DNA from 4 places in the Peribacillus sp. N1 genome. Region 1 is predicted to be linked to each of the others. Evidence: riboswitches for the same ligand, from Rfam matches in the RefSeq annotation. Region 1 holds a riboswitch; each other region holds the start of a gene.
What was found. Region 1 has a riboswitch for cobalamin ahead of ACYP5M_RS11420 (FecCD family ABC transporter permease). Riboswitches for the same ligand answer to the same signal wherever they lie in the genome.

Region 2: it holds a riboswitch for cobalamin, as region 1 does, so the genes downstream of both, metE (5-methyltetrahydropteroyltriglutamate--homocysteine S-methyltransferase) here and ACYP5M_RS11420 (FecCD family ABC transporter permease) in region 1, are expected to answer to the same signal.
Region 3: it holds a riboswitch for cobalamin, as region 1 does, so the genes downstream of both, ACYP5M_RS15270 (ABC transporter substrate-binding protein) here and ACYP5M_RS11420 (FecCD family ABC transporter permease) in region 1, are expected to answer to the same signal.
Region 4: it holds a riboswitch for cobalamin, as region 1 does, so the genes downstream of both, ACYP5M_RS02345 ((2Fe-2S) ferredoxin domain-containing protein) here and ACYP5M_RS11420 (FecCD family ABC transporter permease) in region 1, are expected to answer to the same signal.

What each region holds. Positions count from the first base shown of each region.
Region 1 covers NZ_BAAHZO010000002.1:611,901-615,732, forward strand. Annotated here, with positions in the region: gene ACYP5M_RS11410 (ABC transporter substrate-binding protein) at 1-223, opposite strand, end outside; gene ACYP5M_RS11415 (heme ABC transporter ATP-binding protein) at 252-1,019, opposite strand; gene ACYP5M_RS11420 (FecCD family ABC transporter permease) at 1,016-2,095, opposite strand; cobalamin riboswitch at 2,287-2,475, opposite strand; gene ACYP5M_RS11425 (GNAT family N-acetyltransferase) at 2,613-3,092, opposite strand; gene ACYP5M_RS11430 (L-cystine transporter) at 3,376-3,832, shown strand, end outside.
Region 2 covers NZ_BAAHZO010000007.1:163,442-167,273, reverse strand. Annotated here, with positions in the region: gene bcp (thioredoxin-dependent thiol peroxidase) at 1-302, opposite strand, end outside; gene ACYP5M_RS23425 (potassium channel family protein) at 365-784, opposite strand; cobalamin riboswitch at 1,029-1,221, shown strand; gene metE (5-methyltetrahydropteroyltriglutamate--homocysteine S-methyltransferase) at 1,368-3,674, shown strand; gene ACYP5M_RS23415 (acyl-CoA thioesterase) at 3,671-3,832, shown strand, end outside.
Region 3 covers NZ_BAAHZO010000003.1:478,542-482,373, forward strand. Annotated here, with positions in the region: gene ACYP5M_RS15265 (FecCD family ABC transporter permease) at 1-603, opposite strand, end outside; gene ACYP5M_RS15270 (ABC transporter substrate-binding protein) at 566-1,531, opposite strand; cobalamin riboswitch at 1,695-1,869, opposite strand; gene ACYP5M_RS15275 (polysaccharide deacetylase family protein) at 1,956-2,804, opposite strand; tRNA gene ACYP5M_RS15280 (tRNA-Arg) at 3,034-3,107, shown strand; gene ACYP5M_RS15285 (acyltransferase family protein) at 3,297-3,832, opposite strand, start outside.
Region 4 covers NZ_BAAHZO010000001.1:505,460-509,291, reverse strand. Annotated here, with positions in the region: gene ACYP5M_RS02355 (sirohydrochlorin chelatase) at 1-148, opposite strand, end outside; gene cobJ (precorrin-3B C(17)-methyltransferase) at 167-1,804, opposite strand; gene ACYP5M_RS02345 ((2Fe-2S) ferredoxin domain-containing protein) at 1,819-2,187, opposite strand; cobalamin riboswitch at 2,340-2,529, opposite strand; cobalamin riboswitch at 2,731-2,926, shown strand; gene ACYP5M_RS02340 (hypothetical protein) at 2,910-3,068, shown strand; gene ACYP5M_RS02335 (energy-coupling factor ABC transporter permease) at 3,103-3,832, shown strand, end outside.

The DNA.
Region 1 (3,832 bases):
CAAGCATGATTTCCGTCGCATGCTGGTTTAGCGAAACCGCACGTTTTGGTGCCTCTGCATAGGTGAATTCATGATCCAGATTAGTGATGACCACTTTTTCTTTTCCACCTTTTTCGCTCTGTTTGCCTCCGTCCTTTGAAGCTTCCTCGGAGTTATTGCAAGCGCCCAATATCATCATTGCCAATAAACTGATGCTTAACAAAATCTTTCGGTAAACAGTCATATACTTTCCCCTCATATCCATTGTTTTTTTATATATGTGCTAAAAAGGTGATATGCGTCTTTTGCGTGATGGGGTGTATGCCGATTTCCGTTTCCACCCCGAACACCTTCCTTATCATTTTTGTCGTCAATACAGCTTCTGGTGTTCCGGATGTGATCACTTTGCCATTTTGGATGACATATATATGATCACAATACATGGCTGCCAAGTTTATATCATGCAGAGCCGTCAAGACGGTAACGTCCAGCTTTTTTACAAGGTCCAGCAATTGGAGCTGATGCCTGATGTCTAAATGATTCGTTGGTTCATCCAGGATGATGATATTCGCTTCCTGGGCAAGGGCACGGGCTATGAGGACACGTTGTTTCTCACCACCTGATAAGCTCATGAAACTCCTGTCTTCAAATCCACTCATTTCAACGCGAGCTAATGCTTGATTGACGATTCCTCTATCTTTCTCCGTATCTCCCTGAAATAACCGCTTATGAGGATGCCGTCCCATCCAAACCATCTCTTGTACACTAAAGTCGAAGGTCAGGGATGTTTCCTGACTGACAACCGCCATTTCCCTGGCTGTTTGTTTCTGTGAAAGCCGGTAAAGGTCACGGCCGTCCAGGTGAACAGCTCCCGTATGAGGCTTCAAGATCCGAGAAGCATTTTTTAATAAAGTGGATTTCCCACTCCCATTCGGACCGATCAGCCCAACGAACTGCCCAGTTTTTATTTGCAGTGATATATCCTCAATGATAGGAGTGTCCAGAATTGAATAGGATACTTCTTCAATAGCTAATCTCACTTGCCCCCACCTCCAAATGAATATGAACTTCGCCGCAAAAGCCAAATGAAGAATGGTCCTCCGCAAAGTGCGGTGACAACGCCAATCGGAAGTTCTTGAGGTGCCAGGACCAGCCGGGCACAAACATCTGACCAAATGACGAGGATCATGCCAATCAATATGCTGCATGAAAGAACACGTTTATGGTCTGTCCCGACCAATAGCCGGGCTAAATGCGGTACGACCAGACCGATGAACCCAATCGAACCGCTTACAGCCACAACTGTTCCCGTAACAAGGGATGTAATGATGATCAGAACTTTACGGAAGGCTTCCATATTGACTCCGAGCGTCGCGGCTACTTCTTCGCCCATCAATAAGATATTGAGGGAGCGGGATTGTACGATAAGGAACAAGGAAACCACAAGCACCACAACCGCTGGAATCGGTATGTATTCCCATTTTGCCCCCGCTAAGCTGCCCATCATCCAAAACATCGCTTCACGGATGCCGGAATCTTTTGGTGCAAGAGTGACAATGAAATTAGTGACGGCAGACATGATCATCGAAATGGCTACACCCGCCAATAACAGCCTTGTCGTTTGAATTCTCCCTCCCACTTGAGCCAATAAATACACGGAAAGCATCGCAGCCATGGCCCCCAGGAAGGCACCGAATGATAACGCATATTGACCGAATATAGGAAGCGCCCCAAAAAGAATGACAAGGGTTGCAGCAACAGAGGAACCAGATGAAATGCCCAGAATATACGGATCTGCAAGTGAATTGCGCACCAAGGCCTGGATGACGACACCCACTACGGATAATCCCGCACCTACCACCGCACCGAGCAATACACGGGGCAGGCGGATATCCCAAATGATCCGCTCTTGTGCGATACTCCAATTCACCTCCAGAAAACCACCGATAAAAGGCAGATGCCCTAAGGCGATCTTCCAAACCGTTATTGCTGACATCTTAACTGGCCCAAGGGTAACAGCGAATGTAACTGATAATAAAAGGATGCACAGCAAGAAAAATAGCAGAAAACGAAACCTGCGCTTGGCATTTCTCTCAAAATGAGGTTCTTCAAGCACATCCCCTCTCTCTTTCAATGAGCTTCTAATCAATGACTCTTCCAATGATGAAATCCTCCTTCAAAAAAAACACAAAAAAACCCCAATCCTTTTAACAAAGAATGGAGTTACGAGTATAGGCCAAAAAATACGGAAGGACCTAAGTCCGCCTTTTCTTACTCTCGAACACCTCTCCTCTCAGCGAAGGAAAAATTGGTGATGCTCACTAGGTAGGTCTCCTGGCTTCCATATCAACATTTCCTTTCGTCTTCCCTGACTGACGGTCAAGTGACATCCTGAAAGAAAACTCCTTGGTTACAGTGGCGCGACCACTCGGGATTTGCACCCGATTCCCTGTTACCCTTTGTTCACACAAAGGCACCCAGCGGCAAATATATGAACTTCGCAAAATTTTCCAAACAATTAAATACAACGTTAGTATAGTATACTCCCAATCTTTTCACAATTAAAAAAATGGGATGCGGTCTATTATATAGAAGAAAATGGATTTAAAGGTTCTTTCTATAATGGTAGAATGTTAGCTTTGACCCGTATCCACACTAAACTCCTCATCAATCGAAATCCGTTCAAAACCGTTTTTCACTAAAACCTTTTGGGAAGCGATATTGTCGCTTGTAGTTTTGGCATGTATTTGAGTCACATTCAATTCCGGCGCCAGATTAACCAAAAGCTTTAGAGCTTCATTCGCAAACCCTTTTTGCGTAAACGCTTCACCGATTCTATAACCGACATGAGCCGTACCATTAACGGGGTCGATATCCACAAGATTAATCCTGCCGACGATTATGCCTGAACCATCCTTAATCAAATAACAAGAAGAGATAGCATCTTCTTGTTCTTTTAATAATTCCTTATGCCTGATTCCAAACGATCCAAAGCTATAATAATCATCTCCCCGGCCTGGGACCGTTTGCTCGAAAAACCTTCTATTATTGCATTCAAATGCAAATAACGCTTGTGCATCCCGTTCATTAAGCCTGTCAATGTATATATCCATTATTCTTCCACCCTTTCAAAAAAACGCTCCTAATCTATCATTCAAGAAAACAAAGGGCTTATCCTTCCTGATAAATAGATAGATGAAGATTTGTACCCTGGCTTGATCCAGCTTCCCTTTATTGTTCCCTCAAATCCAGTTCCTGAATAAAGATAAATACATGAATTACTACAAAAGTCAAAAATAAATTATTTTTTTCTGGTAAAAAATCAGCGGATGATGTATCATAGGCTTCAGATATTCATTATTCTCATTTGGTTAATCGGAATTAGGAGGAATATATATGATTGGTTATGTGTTTTTAAATCTTGCCATAATGCTCGTTCTTTTAGGCGTTTTATTTTACATGAATAAGAAGCATATTTCCTTTACAAAAAGGGTCTTTACTGGACTTGGTTTAGGAATTGTATTCGGACTTCTTTTGCAGTATTTCTATGAACCTCAGTCAGATGCGATCGTTAAATCGGTCGATTGGTTTAACATTGTAGGTTCCGGCTATGTCAAGTTCCTGCAAATGATCGTCATGCCGCTTGTCTTCATTTCAATCTTATCCGCATTCACAAGATTGAAACTGACTAGCAATATTGGAAAGATCAGTGTCCTGATCATCGGAATCCTGCTTGGAACGACTGCGATTGCAGCTGCTGTCGGGATCACCTCGGCAACTGTATTCAATTTGGAAGCCGTTCAAATTGAGCAAGGGGAAGCGGAGTTAAGCCGCGGGGATCAAATATCGGAAA
Region 2 (3,832 bases), on a different contig from region 1:
GATTCAGCCGCTTCATGATTTTCATCAGCCAGCAGCAGAAAAGGCAATCCATGTTTTTCGATGAATTTTTCATGACGTGCAGCTGGGTCTGGGCTGATTCCAATGATGACCGCGTTCAATTCCTCAAATTGCTCATTATGGTCCCGGAAATCACAGGCCTCCGTCGTGCAACCTGGCGTCATGTCTTTTGGATAAAAATATAAAACAATATATTTCCCCTTAAAATCCGATAGGGACACCATTTCACCATTGTTTGCAGGGAGCTTGAAATCAGGTGCTTTTTCTCCAATTTTAACAGTCATATTGAACCCTCCATTTCTTTCATTATGGTAAGAGTACCCAATAATCGAAAGAAACACAACTTTCATTTATCCTTCCTATCTTTGTGCTCCAAATCGATCACCGTCCGGATCACGAACGCTGCCGGCAGTGTATAACCGATGAAAGCCTGAATCGTAGCTATCATCCTGCCCATTCCAATCGGGGCTATATCTCCATACCCTACAGAAAACATCGTCATCGCACTAAAATAAAAAGAAGTCTTCAACTGTTCATAGAAAGTGCCATCCAATCGATTGCCCATATCAAGAATCACCGAATGATTCTGAAGTTCGTATAATAAATAAATCAGTGCAAATCCAACTAATATCGTCGCATATAAATTGCCAAGCCACAGCATATCCTCCAGAGAAAACTTCTTTCCTCCCGACTCGACAAGAAATAACGTACGAATGCTCATCACCATGCAAAAAATGATTCCTGCAATCAAGATGTAGAAAGTCATCCCCCACGCCCCATTTCAAAACGCCACTTCCTCTATACATACTCCCTGTCCAAACAATATATTCTTTTTTAGGAACAGACCTCATCCTTATCACCCACACACCTTATAACCGGATACTTTTCCTGAATCGTTTTTCCATGTTGACCCTTTTGGTCGGATATGTTAAGATTGTCTAAATTTTTATAATAGTTTTTATTTTATAAATTTTTAACCTGCAAACAGTTATCAAGGCAGGTTTTGTCAAATTTCATATGTGGAAATAGGTTCCTAGTTTTTAATTAGGATTAAAAGGGAAGTCCGGTGTAATTCCGGGACGGTCCCGCCACTGTAATGGGAGTGTTAGCGCCATCCAATATGCCACTGATCAACGGATCGGGAAGGCCCGCCGCTAATGTTAATCCCTAAGTCAGGAGACCTGCCTATTTCGACAACACTGTTTTAACCTACGGGAGATAGGGAGGTGTTAGGGACCTTATAATTGTAAGGGGCATTTTGCATGCCTCTTTATTTTAAGCATTTCTAACCATCTCTTTTGACGGTTAGGAATGCTTTTTTTATTGCTCAATTAAATGAATATAGGAGGATGGGAATATTGAAAAGCAGTAGTTTGGGTTACCCTCGAATCGGGGAAGATCGTGAATGGAAACGTACATTGGAAGCTTACTGGTCCGGTAAAATCGATGAAGCAGAATTTACGGCACAACTAAAAGCCATCCGTTTAGGCAACTTACAAAAACAGAAGAAACGAGGCATTGATATCATTCCTGTCAACGACTTCACTTTCTATGATCAAATGCTCGATATGTCCGTAATGTTCGGTCTTGTTCCTGAACGTTATTCAGCCTATGAAAGCGGAAGCGTTCCCCTTTCCGTTTATTATTCAATGGCTCGCGGAAACAATGATGAAGTCGCTTCCGAAATGACGAAATGGTTCAATACGAACTATCACTATATTGTCCCTGAATTAAAGGTGCCACAGCTAACGTTAACGGAAAATAAACCACTTGCAGCATATCGGGAAGCCAAGGAAAAGCTAGGAATTGAAACAAAGCCCGTGTTGATCGGTCCTTATACTTTCATCTCCCTTTCCAAAGGCTTCAAAAAACAAGATATCCCTGGCATCATCCTGAGCCTGCTTCCCCTATACACGCAAATCCTCCGGGAGTTGGAGCAAGAAGGCGTGAAGTGGGTTCAAATGGACGAACCTTCACTTGTTTCATCGATTTCCAAAGAAGATATGCAAACTGTTACTTACCTCTATGAAAAACTGAATGAAGCAGCACCAAACCTGAACATCATGCTACAAACATACTTTGATGCCGTGGAACATTACCAGGAAGTCATCGAATTACAAGTCCAAGGAATCGGTCTTGATTTTGTACATGACAAAGGGAGGAATCTAAGCAACCTGGAAGCATTCGGCTTTCCGAAGGACAAAGTGCTTGCTGCAGGTTTGATTGACGGAAAAAACATTTGGCTTTCTGATTTATCGAAAAAAATCCAATTGATCGAGACTCTTAAGACAATGGTAGCCGAAGACCGAATCTGGCTTCAGCCCTCTTGTTCCCTGCTTCATGTCCCGGTGACCGTTCGTAATGAAACCGCCCTATCAAACGAAGTGAAAGAGGCCCTTGCTTTCGCTGATGAGAAACTTGAGGAAATCACACTCTTGGTCAAAGGGAATAATCAAGGCTTTGAAGCAATCGCCGAGAAAGTCGATGCAAATAAATTCACGCTTCAAACGTTAGCAAGTTCAAATGCCCGGAATCACGGAACTGTACAATCCAATGTCGAAAAGGTTAAAACCAGAACCGCCGGCCGTCAGCTTCCATTTAAAGAGCGTTACCAAAAACAACAGGCATTTTTCAAATTGCCTTTTCTTCCTTCGACTACGATCGGCAGCTTTCCGCAGACATTTGATGTTAAACAAGCACGCGGGAAATTCAAAAGAGGAGAATGGACCGCTTCGCAATATGAAACATTCGTTAACGAAGAAATCGGCAGGTGGATCGAAATCCAAGAAGAAATCGGTTTGGATGTCCTTGTTCATGGGGAATTCGAACGAACGGATATGGTTGAATACTTCGGCCATAAGTTAGGTGGATTCGTCTTTTTAGAAAAGGGGTGGGTACAATCCTATGGATCCCGCTGTGTGAAACCGCCAGTCATCTACGGCGACATCCATTTCATCGAACCGATGACAGTCAGGGAAAGTGTATACGCACAATCACTGACGAAGAAGACGGTAAAGGGAATGCTTACAGGTCCTGTTACGATTTTGAACTGGTCATTTGTCCGTGATGATATTTCCAGGGAGAATGTATGCTATCAGCTGGCACTCGCTTTGGAAAAAGAAGTCATTGCATTGGAATCCGCTGGAATCAAAATGATTCAGGTCGATGAGCCTGCACTTAGAGAAGGTCTGCCATTGAAAAAAAGCGATCGCGACGAATATTTGAACTGGGCTGTGAATTCGTTCTTGATATCGACATCAAGCGTGGAGGATACAACCCAAATTCATACGCATATGTGCTATTGCGACTTCAACAGTTTCATGGATGTCATCTCCTCCCTCGACGCCGATGTAATTTCCATCGAAACATCCCGCAGTCATGGGGAGCTTGCTTCCGCATTCGAGGAAAAAACATATGAAAAAGGTATTGGTCTAGGTGTGTATGACATTCACAGCCCGCGTGTGCCGGCAGTGGAAGAAATGGTCGATATGATCGAACGTGGGATCAAGGTATTGGATAAAGACCAGTTTTGGATCAATCCTGACTGCGGACTGAAAACAAGGGGTATCCCGGAAACCGTCGCATCCCTGAAAAACATGGTCGAAGCAGCAAAAATCGTCCGTGAAAACCTGTTAGCTAAACCAACCGGCAAATGATTGAAAAGCAAGTTGCCCACCCAACACAGCAGTCACGGACTTTTTTAACCGACCTTGTTTTTCCACCGGATACAAATCATCACAATACCATCTTTGGCGGAAAAGTAATGGCCTATGTTGATAAAATAGCCTGCATTTCAGCTATGCGCCATTGTCGA
Region 3 (3,832 bases), on a different contig from region 1:
CAGCCAGCCGATGATTTGTCTTAATTCATCACCCGTCAGCGCAATCATCAATGAAATGAAGGCACTTAAAAACGAGCTGAAAATGATTCCCGTTAAAATGATCGTTTCCACTTTCATCGATCGATCCATTTTTTTTGCAAAAGTCAATACGCAGAGCATCGTGAGCACTGAGCATAAAATGCTCAATGCCGGAAGAGTGTATAAACCGATGAACGGCAGTGATATATTCAAGAATATTGTCAATACGGCGCCGACCGATGCTCCTGATGAAATACCTAATGTGTAAGGATCAGCGAGCGGGTTCCGGAGCAGCCCCTGAAATGCCGCACCCGCAATCGCCAGCGATGCCCCGACCAACCCCGCAAGCAACACACGCGGCAAGCGGATGTTCATCACGATATTCGTCAGCATCACATCCGGATCAGCGGAAATCGGCAAATGAAAGATCTCCTTGCCGATTATTTGTAAAAGTACGGGAATCGGTACTGACACCGAACCAAAGGAAATGCCTACCGTCATTGCGAATAACAAAATTAAAAACGCAATCAAATAGGCAAACGTCCATTTAGTTGTTAAATTGGTTCGGATAGACTGATTTGGCAAGTTCCTCTACTCCCTCTATCAAGCGTGGACCGGAACGGGTCACCAAGTCAGAATGGACATCAAAGACTTTGTTATTCTTAACAGCATTTACGTCTTGCCATCCTTTTCGGCCCTTCACTTCATTTGCTGAATCTTTCGTATAATAACCATAAGTTGTAATGATGACATCAGGATTTGCAGCAATCATCGACTCTTCATCAATCTTTGCCCAACCGTCCAATTCAGCAGCAGCATTATCCGCTGAAATAATAGTAAGCATCTCATTCATGAAAGTATTTTTTCCCGGTGTGTATATTTCCGGTGAAGGCGAAACTTCCACTAAAACGGTCTTCCTATCCTCTTCCTTTACGGATTTGGCTTTTTCCTCGATATCCTTGAGCTTCGTTTTCATATCCGCAACGATTTCGTTTGCCTTGTCATGTTCACCCGTTGCCTGTCCAATCATTTCAATAGACTCATAGACTTGGTCAAAGCTTTGTGCATCATTGACTACGAGGACATCTATTCCAGCATCCTTTAGCTGCTGTAAACCCTCATTCGAATTATGGGCACTTGATGCATGGGCAAGAACAAGGTCAGGCTTCATGGAGACAATCAGCTCCGTGTTCATTTCCATTCCGCCAACTTTTTCAATTTCTTTCGTTTCTTCCGGGTAATTATCATTATCGGAAACACCAATGACCTTTTTACCCAAACCAAGTGCAAAGACCACTTCCGTATTACTTGGTATTAACGAAACGATTTTCTTCGGTTTTTCTTCTATCGTTACTTTTTCCCCAGTTGCATCTTTAATCGTAATCGGGAAAGTTTTGTGTTGAGCATGTTTCGTTTGCTGCTGTTCTTTTCCTTCATCAGTAGCTCCACTGCAGCCGACCATCATGCCTGCAGTAAGCAACATCAACAATATCAGACCAAAAATTTTCTTCATTTTCATTCCCCACAATCTTTTTATTTAATTTCTTTCACCCAATAATCTCGGAAGATGCCCCCAAAACAAAAGCACCTCCCGTTAAACGGAAGGTGCTTGTATGGCAACAATATCATTACGGACTTCTTAGGGTCTGCCACACACCTTCCCATCCGCGTAGGTTACAGGTGTACGAATTTTGGCAGGTCTCCTGGCTCATGGTCATCGTCAACGGCACCTTCCCATATTTCATACAGTGGTACACAGCCGTCAGCTCCCATATACAGTGGCGGGACCGCGCTGGCATTTCACCAGCTTCCCTTTTAAGTCATTACGACACCAAATCGTTCATATGTATATAATTTTCATTGCCTTCATTATACACCATGTAAGAATCGATTATTATATGATTTTTCTGAACAGGTTCGAAATGACCCTTCCACACTCAATGATTTGAAGCATTTTCAATCAATGACGCAAACCCATCGACTGATAAACCGGGTGAAATCCGAACTCGATGCAGGGCATGCATCCCTTGTTCCCTTGAAGCTCCCCCAGGTTCGGTAGTGACTGCCATCTTGTATCCGGCTTCATCTGACAGCCTGAGAGTCTCTTCGTTATACCGGCCAACCGGGTAGGAAAGCACTGTCGTGTCCTGGTCGAGAATACGGTCGAATAGCTTCTTAGACTGGACCATTTCAGCTTCTTGCTGCTCTGCCGTCATGCGGTTCAGCTCCAAATGGTTGATAGTATGGCTTTCGATTGAAATCCCATTCCTGCTCATCTCCATCATTTGATTTTCAGTCAGGTGATGACCTTTATCAATGGACTTCCCGATCATGAAGACAGTTGCTTTCATATCATTTTCTTTTAATATCGGGAATGCCTCCGTGAAGTTATCTGTATAGCCATCATCAAAAGTAAGCCAGACACACTTCTCACTTGGCATCCGATTCTCGGTTAAAACGAGGAATGCCTCTTCAGGAGATAATGTATAGTAGCCATTCTCCCGAAGCCAAACCATCTGTGACCGGAATTCCTCACTTGGAACCCGAAGGCGATTACCTTCAGAAATGCTGTGATACATCAAGATCGGAAGCTGGACGGCGGACTCGGCCGTTATCCAGTCTCCCGTATCGATCTGGCCCTCCAATTCCTGCCCTGCCCCATTATCCGCCGCTTCGACCACTTCGATGTCATCTTCCGCAATCGGTGCAGCTGTTTTTGTGCCTATACCTTCTAAAATCTCTTGTGAGCATGCAGGTAAAATCAAAATCCCCAGCATTGCAACCATCCTTAACACTCTATATTTCCCCACTATCATTCTCCTAATTTTTTTATAGTAAAATAGTACCAGAAAACTAGTGATTAATAAAGTATTCCATTAAATGAAAAAAAGGGAAAGACGAGAGCTTAGTGACCTGTTAAGCATTTATGAGGATTTTTTTTAATAAGTATGTGCTATTAGCTTGAAAAGTTTGCCTATAAGAAATATAATAAATAAGTCGTCGACTTTTTTATATGTCCCAGTAGCTCAGCAGGATAGAGCGACAGCCTCCTAAGCTGTAGGTCGTAGGTTCGATTCCTATCTGGGACGCTAACTAAAAACCCTGTTACAATGCGGTTCTTCCGCGTAGTAACAGGGTTTTTTCTGTGATTTATGGGGCGGTTAGACAAAGTTAATCACAAGTTCATATAAAAAAATCCGAGCCCTGTAAAACACAGAACTCAGATTTTTTATATCAAGATAACCAATAGACCCAAACAAAATTCCCTTTAGCTATACTTACTTTCTATCTAAGCCTATCTCGTTGATTTTTTCTTCAAAAATAGGTCCGAAACTTTCAGAATAAGTATTCGTTAAATGTCTATTGTCCCGGTAAATTATAACATTACCAATAATGGGCTGAAATTCACCGTTCACTTTAAAGTAATCTGTTAAGTCAATTTTATGCAATGATTTATTCTCTTTTTCAAATTGTCTCCAAAAGCTTTCGTCTTTCTGATTATCTACTGAATTCATTTTTTTTGTTGTTTCTTCTATTCCATGTGTTTCTAATGATTCCAGTACATTAAAACTATATCTTGGATCATCACGAACCGCTAACACTTCAATACCATATTCATCTTTAACATACTGCAGCTGATCAACCATCTGTTGTTGTATTTTATTATTAGGCGTATCAGAAGCTGTGGCGTGAGAAATGACAAGATCTACATCTGCATCCTTTAGATAATCGAGAACATTATTGACCCAGATACCTTTCAAATCATCATCCGTATAACCTGTTGAAAAACGTGTACCTGAACGGGTCATATTCA
Region 4 (3,832 bases), on a different contig from region 1:
ATATATTCGGTGCCGCAAATTCCAAGAAGCACGTTTCCACCATGAAACGCTCGTCCATTGCCGGAATCATATTCTTAATAAAATGACGGACTTCTTCATTTCCCGAAGCCAACCGGCTTCCGTGTCCTACGAACAAAACTGCTTTCATTTACTTTCCTCCTCTAGATTAGTCTTCACAAGGCGCAGGCTCTATGTTTATTTTGGGAGCGATGTCCTGATAAGAAAAATTCTGTATCTTTTTCGAACGTTTGAAGTATTTAAAAAGCCGCTCATTTGGATGGGCATTTTGCTTATACTCCCCGACAATGTCCGTAATCAGTTCAACAAGCTGTTCCGGTTCAATGCCTTCCGCCACCGGCTGACCCGGATGGGCTGTTCTTCCAACCGGTTTAGCTCCAAGAAATAAGTCGAACTTCCCTTTTCGGAAGACAATCCCGATATCATCCATCACAGCACTATAACAAGCCATCCCACACCCATTAAAACCGATGTTCAGTTCCTTGGGCATTTTCATTCCGCCAAGCACCCGGTGTATTTCGTCCGCATAAGGAATGGATTCCGCTTTTTCACCATCACAGAAATCACAGGCTTTTAATGTCAGTACATCTCCAATCGGCGACAAAAGAAAGTTTGCTGATTGCAATTTCCCCGTTATGACTTCCGGATCCGTTGTCGGAATCTTTAAGACGATTTTATGATTTGGCGTGTATTCCATCGTTCCCTTTTCCCCAACAACTTCCGCAAGTGTCATCATTTGTTTGGGAGTGAATTGTTTATTCGCCACACCTGGACTAACGGCAAGTTCGAATACCGACTCCATTTTTTGCTGAACAATCGGCTGAATGGATTGCTTAACGGTTTGACCCTTGACTCTTGACAGGGCCTCCATTGCCATTTCAAAGGAAGCTGGCTTCTTTTCTGGTGCTTTTGTAAGTAATCCAACTCCTCCAGCGGACTCGGTTAAGGTCTCTTGATCTAATGCCCACGGTTCCGCTTCTTTTTGCAGTCGCTGATGCGGCTTCAATGTTTGCTTTTCCGAATTCAAAGTATATTTTCTCTGATAGCCTCTTGGTGTGATGATTTTGTCATCATATAAAAAGGTGGATGAATTACCGATAATGACGGTGGTCAACATTCCAATATCGTGATTCAACATATCCTGCAAATTGGTTATGACAATATCCTGCCTATCGCGATAAGCACTTTTCACCAACCCGACAGGTGTATCCGGCGAGCGGTAGCGAAGGAGAATTTTCTGTGTTTCAACAATTTGCCGGGTCCGCCTGCCGCTGCGCGGATTATAAAGTGCAATGACAAAGTCTGCCATTGCAGCTGCTTCAACCCTTTTAGCGATCAGTTCCCAAGGAGTTAAATGATCACTGAGGCTGATCGTACACGAATCGTGCATGACTGGTGCCCCGAGTAAAGACGCACATGAGTTGATTGCAGAAATGCCAGGAATGACTTCAATGCCCACTCCAGTTTCTTCTTTCCAGCCTTTCTCAATCAATACTTCATAAACCAACCCTGCCATCCCGTAAACTCCGGCATCCCCACTGGAAATCACCGCCACTTTCTTTCCCAGCTCCGCTTGTTTCACTGCTTCCTGTGCACGTGATACTTCTTCAGTCATCCCCGTACTAATGATCGTTTGATCTGTAAGCAGTCCCTGAATGAGTTCAACATAAGTTTTATAACCAATGATGTAGTCACTTTCTTGAAGGGCTTCGACGGCACGTTTGGTAATGTGTTCAAAATTCCCGGGCCCAAAACCCACGACGAATAATTTACCGTTTGTACTCATTAAGACATCTCCTTTTACGCTTTGTTCTTTGAAATACCCGTATGAGCAGGAAAATCTGGATTAGGGGTCATTTCCCCATCATTGAATTGATAGATCATCTGTGGAACAAATTCACCATCATCGATATTACTGACGATCTGCCGACCGAATTCAGGCGTTTCCACTCGATACCAGTTTCCTTGGGGATAGGCAATCACAACGCAGGCATCCTTACATCTTCCGTTACAGCGTGTCCTGGTTGTATGGATTTTCAAATCAAGTCCCTTTGAAGTAATTTCATCGCGAATCGCTTGGGTTACTTCTTCCCCGCCCTTTTTCATGCAGCTGCTCCCATTACAAATCAACAGATGCGTATTTGTACCCATCAAGTTCCAAGTAGTCATCTTCTTCCTCCTGAGTTCAGGGAAAAGGCAAAATAAAAAACCTTAACATTAGAGTCAAGGTTTTAAAAAAACTATATGAATGAGAAGCCAAAGGCAAACATGCCAAATCCTTCCAAAATCGTCATAGTCCTTCTACCTTTCCCTCCGAAAAGTATCATGCAATTTTAAAAGCAGGTTTCCTGGCTTACGCTTCATTTTACTTTGTCCCTTCCCGGCATCATGCCAGTGGCTATCGACAATTTCATCAGCGTTTACAGTAGCGGGGGCTGCATCGGATTTTCACCGATTTCCCTATTATCCCTTGCTTATTCACACAAGGGCACTTTTAAAATGAAATATTTGGTTTTATTATACATTTCTAACTAACTTAATCTATCATATAACAACTTTATCAAAATTCAATAGTTTATTCCGACTGTTTAGAAAAGTTTAATAGTGTAAAACCAGTTAAAATCCTTTCCTTGCAACAAAATCCGTCCCGAAAAAAAAGATAGTGTAGCTGAAATTATTTCTTTATGGTACACTATACGAGAATTTTCAAAATAATTACATAAGTTTTATGGTGTTGAATTTCTCGGAATTCAACTTAAAAGGGAAGCCGGTGAAAATCCGGAGCGGTCCCGCCACTGTAAAGGGAAGTCCTATTACTTTAACTTTAATCCACTGTCAAATGAGATGGGAAGGATGTAATGGGATGATGAACCAAAGCCAGGAGACCTGCCATGAAACGTGAAACTGTTTCAGCCTACGAGGATGGGCGTGCGGATCAGGCAGAATGGCCCATGATTGCTTCATGCTGCAAAATTCCTGTTCATTACGCACTTCTTTCCTTTGAGAGAAGTGCTTTTTATGTTGGGCGCCGCTTTTCTTCTCAAGATTGATCAGAAAAATTTAAAAGTATTGAAAGGAGAAAGAATGAAAAGAACCAATTGGAAAATTATTTATTTTGTCATCTTGTTGCTTTTTATCCCGAACCGGGCAATGGCCATGCATATCATGGAGGGCTTTTTACCCATTGAATGGGCTATATTCTGGTGGGCCGTGACGTTTCCATTTTTAATCTTGGGTTACCGGTCCATTAGGTCCAAAGTTAGGGAAAATCCAGAAACAAAAATGATACTTGGCCTATCGGGCGCATTTGTATTTATTTTATCGGCCCTAAAGATTCCTTCCGTTACGGGAAGTTCTTCACACCCTACCGGAGTTGGTTTGGGTTCCATATTATTCGGACCATTGGCCATGAGTGTCGTTGGCTCCATCGTTCTGTTATTTCAAGCTGTTTTACTGGCTCACGGAGGATTGACGACATTAGGGGCCAATGCATTTTCCATGGCCGTTTGCGGACCGTTCATTGCTTACTTTGTCTTCAAGGGCGCAACTAAATTGGGGTGGTCTTTTTCACTTGCCGTTTTCTTGGCAGCTGCTTTTGGAGATTTAGGAACCTATGTGGTCACTTCCGTTCAACTTGCTCTTGCTTTTCCTTCCGAGGTAGGAGGATTCATGGCCTCTTTCAGTAAATTTGCAGGTATTTTTGCCCTGACCCAAATTCCCTTGGCAATCAGTGAGGGGTTATTGACAGTCGTCGTAATGAATTTCTTGAAAAAATACAATCTAGGTGAATTGAAATTGCTGCGAGTTTTTTCTA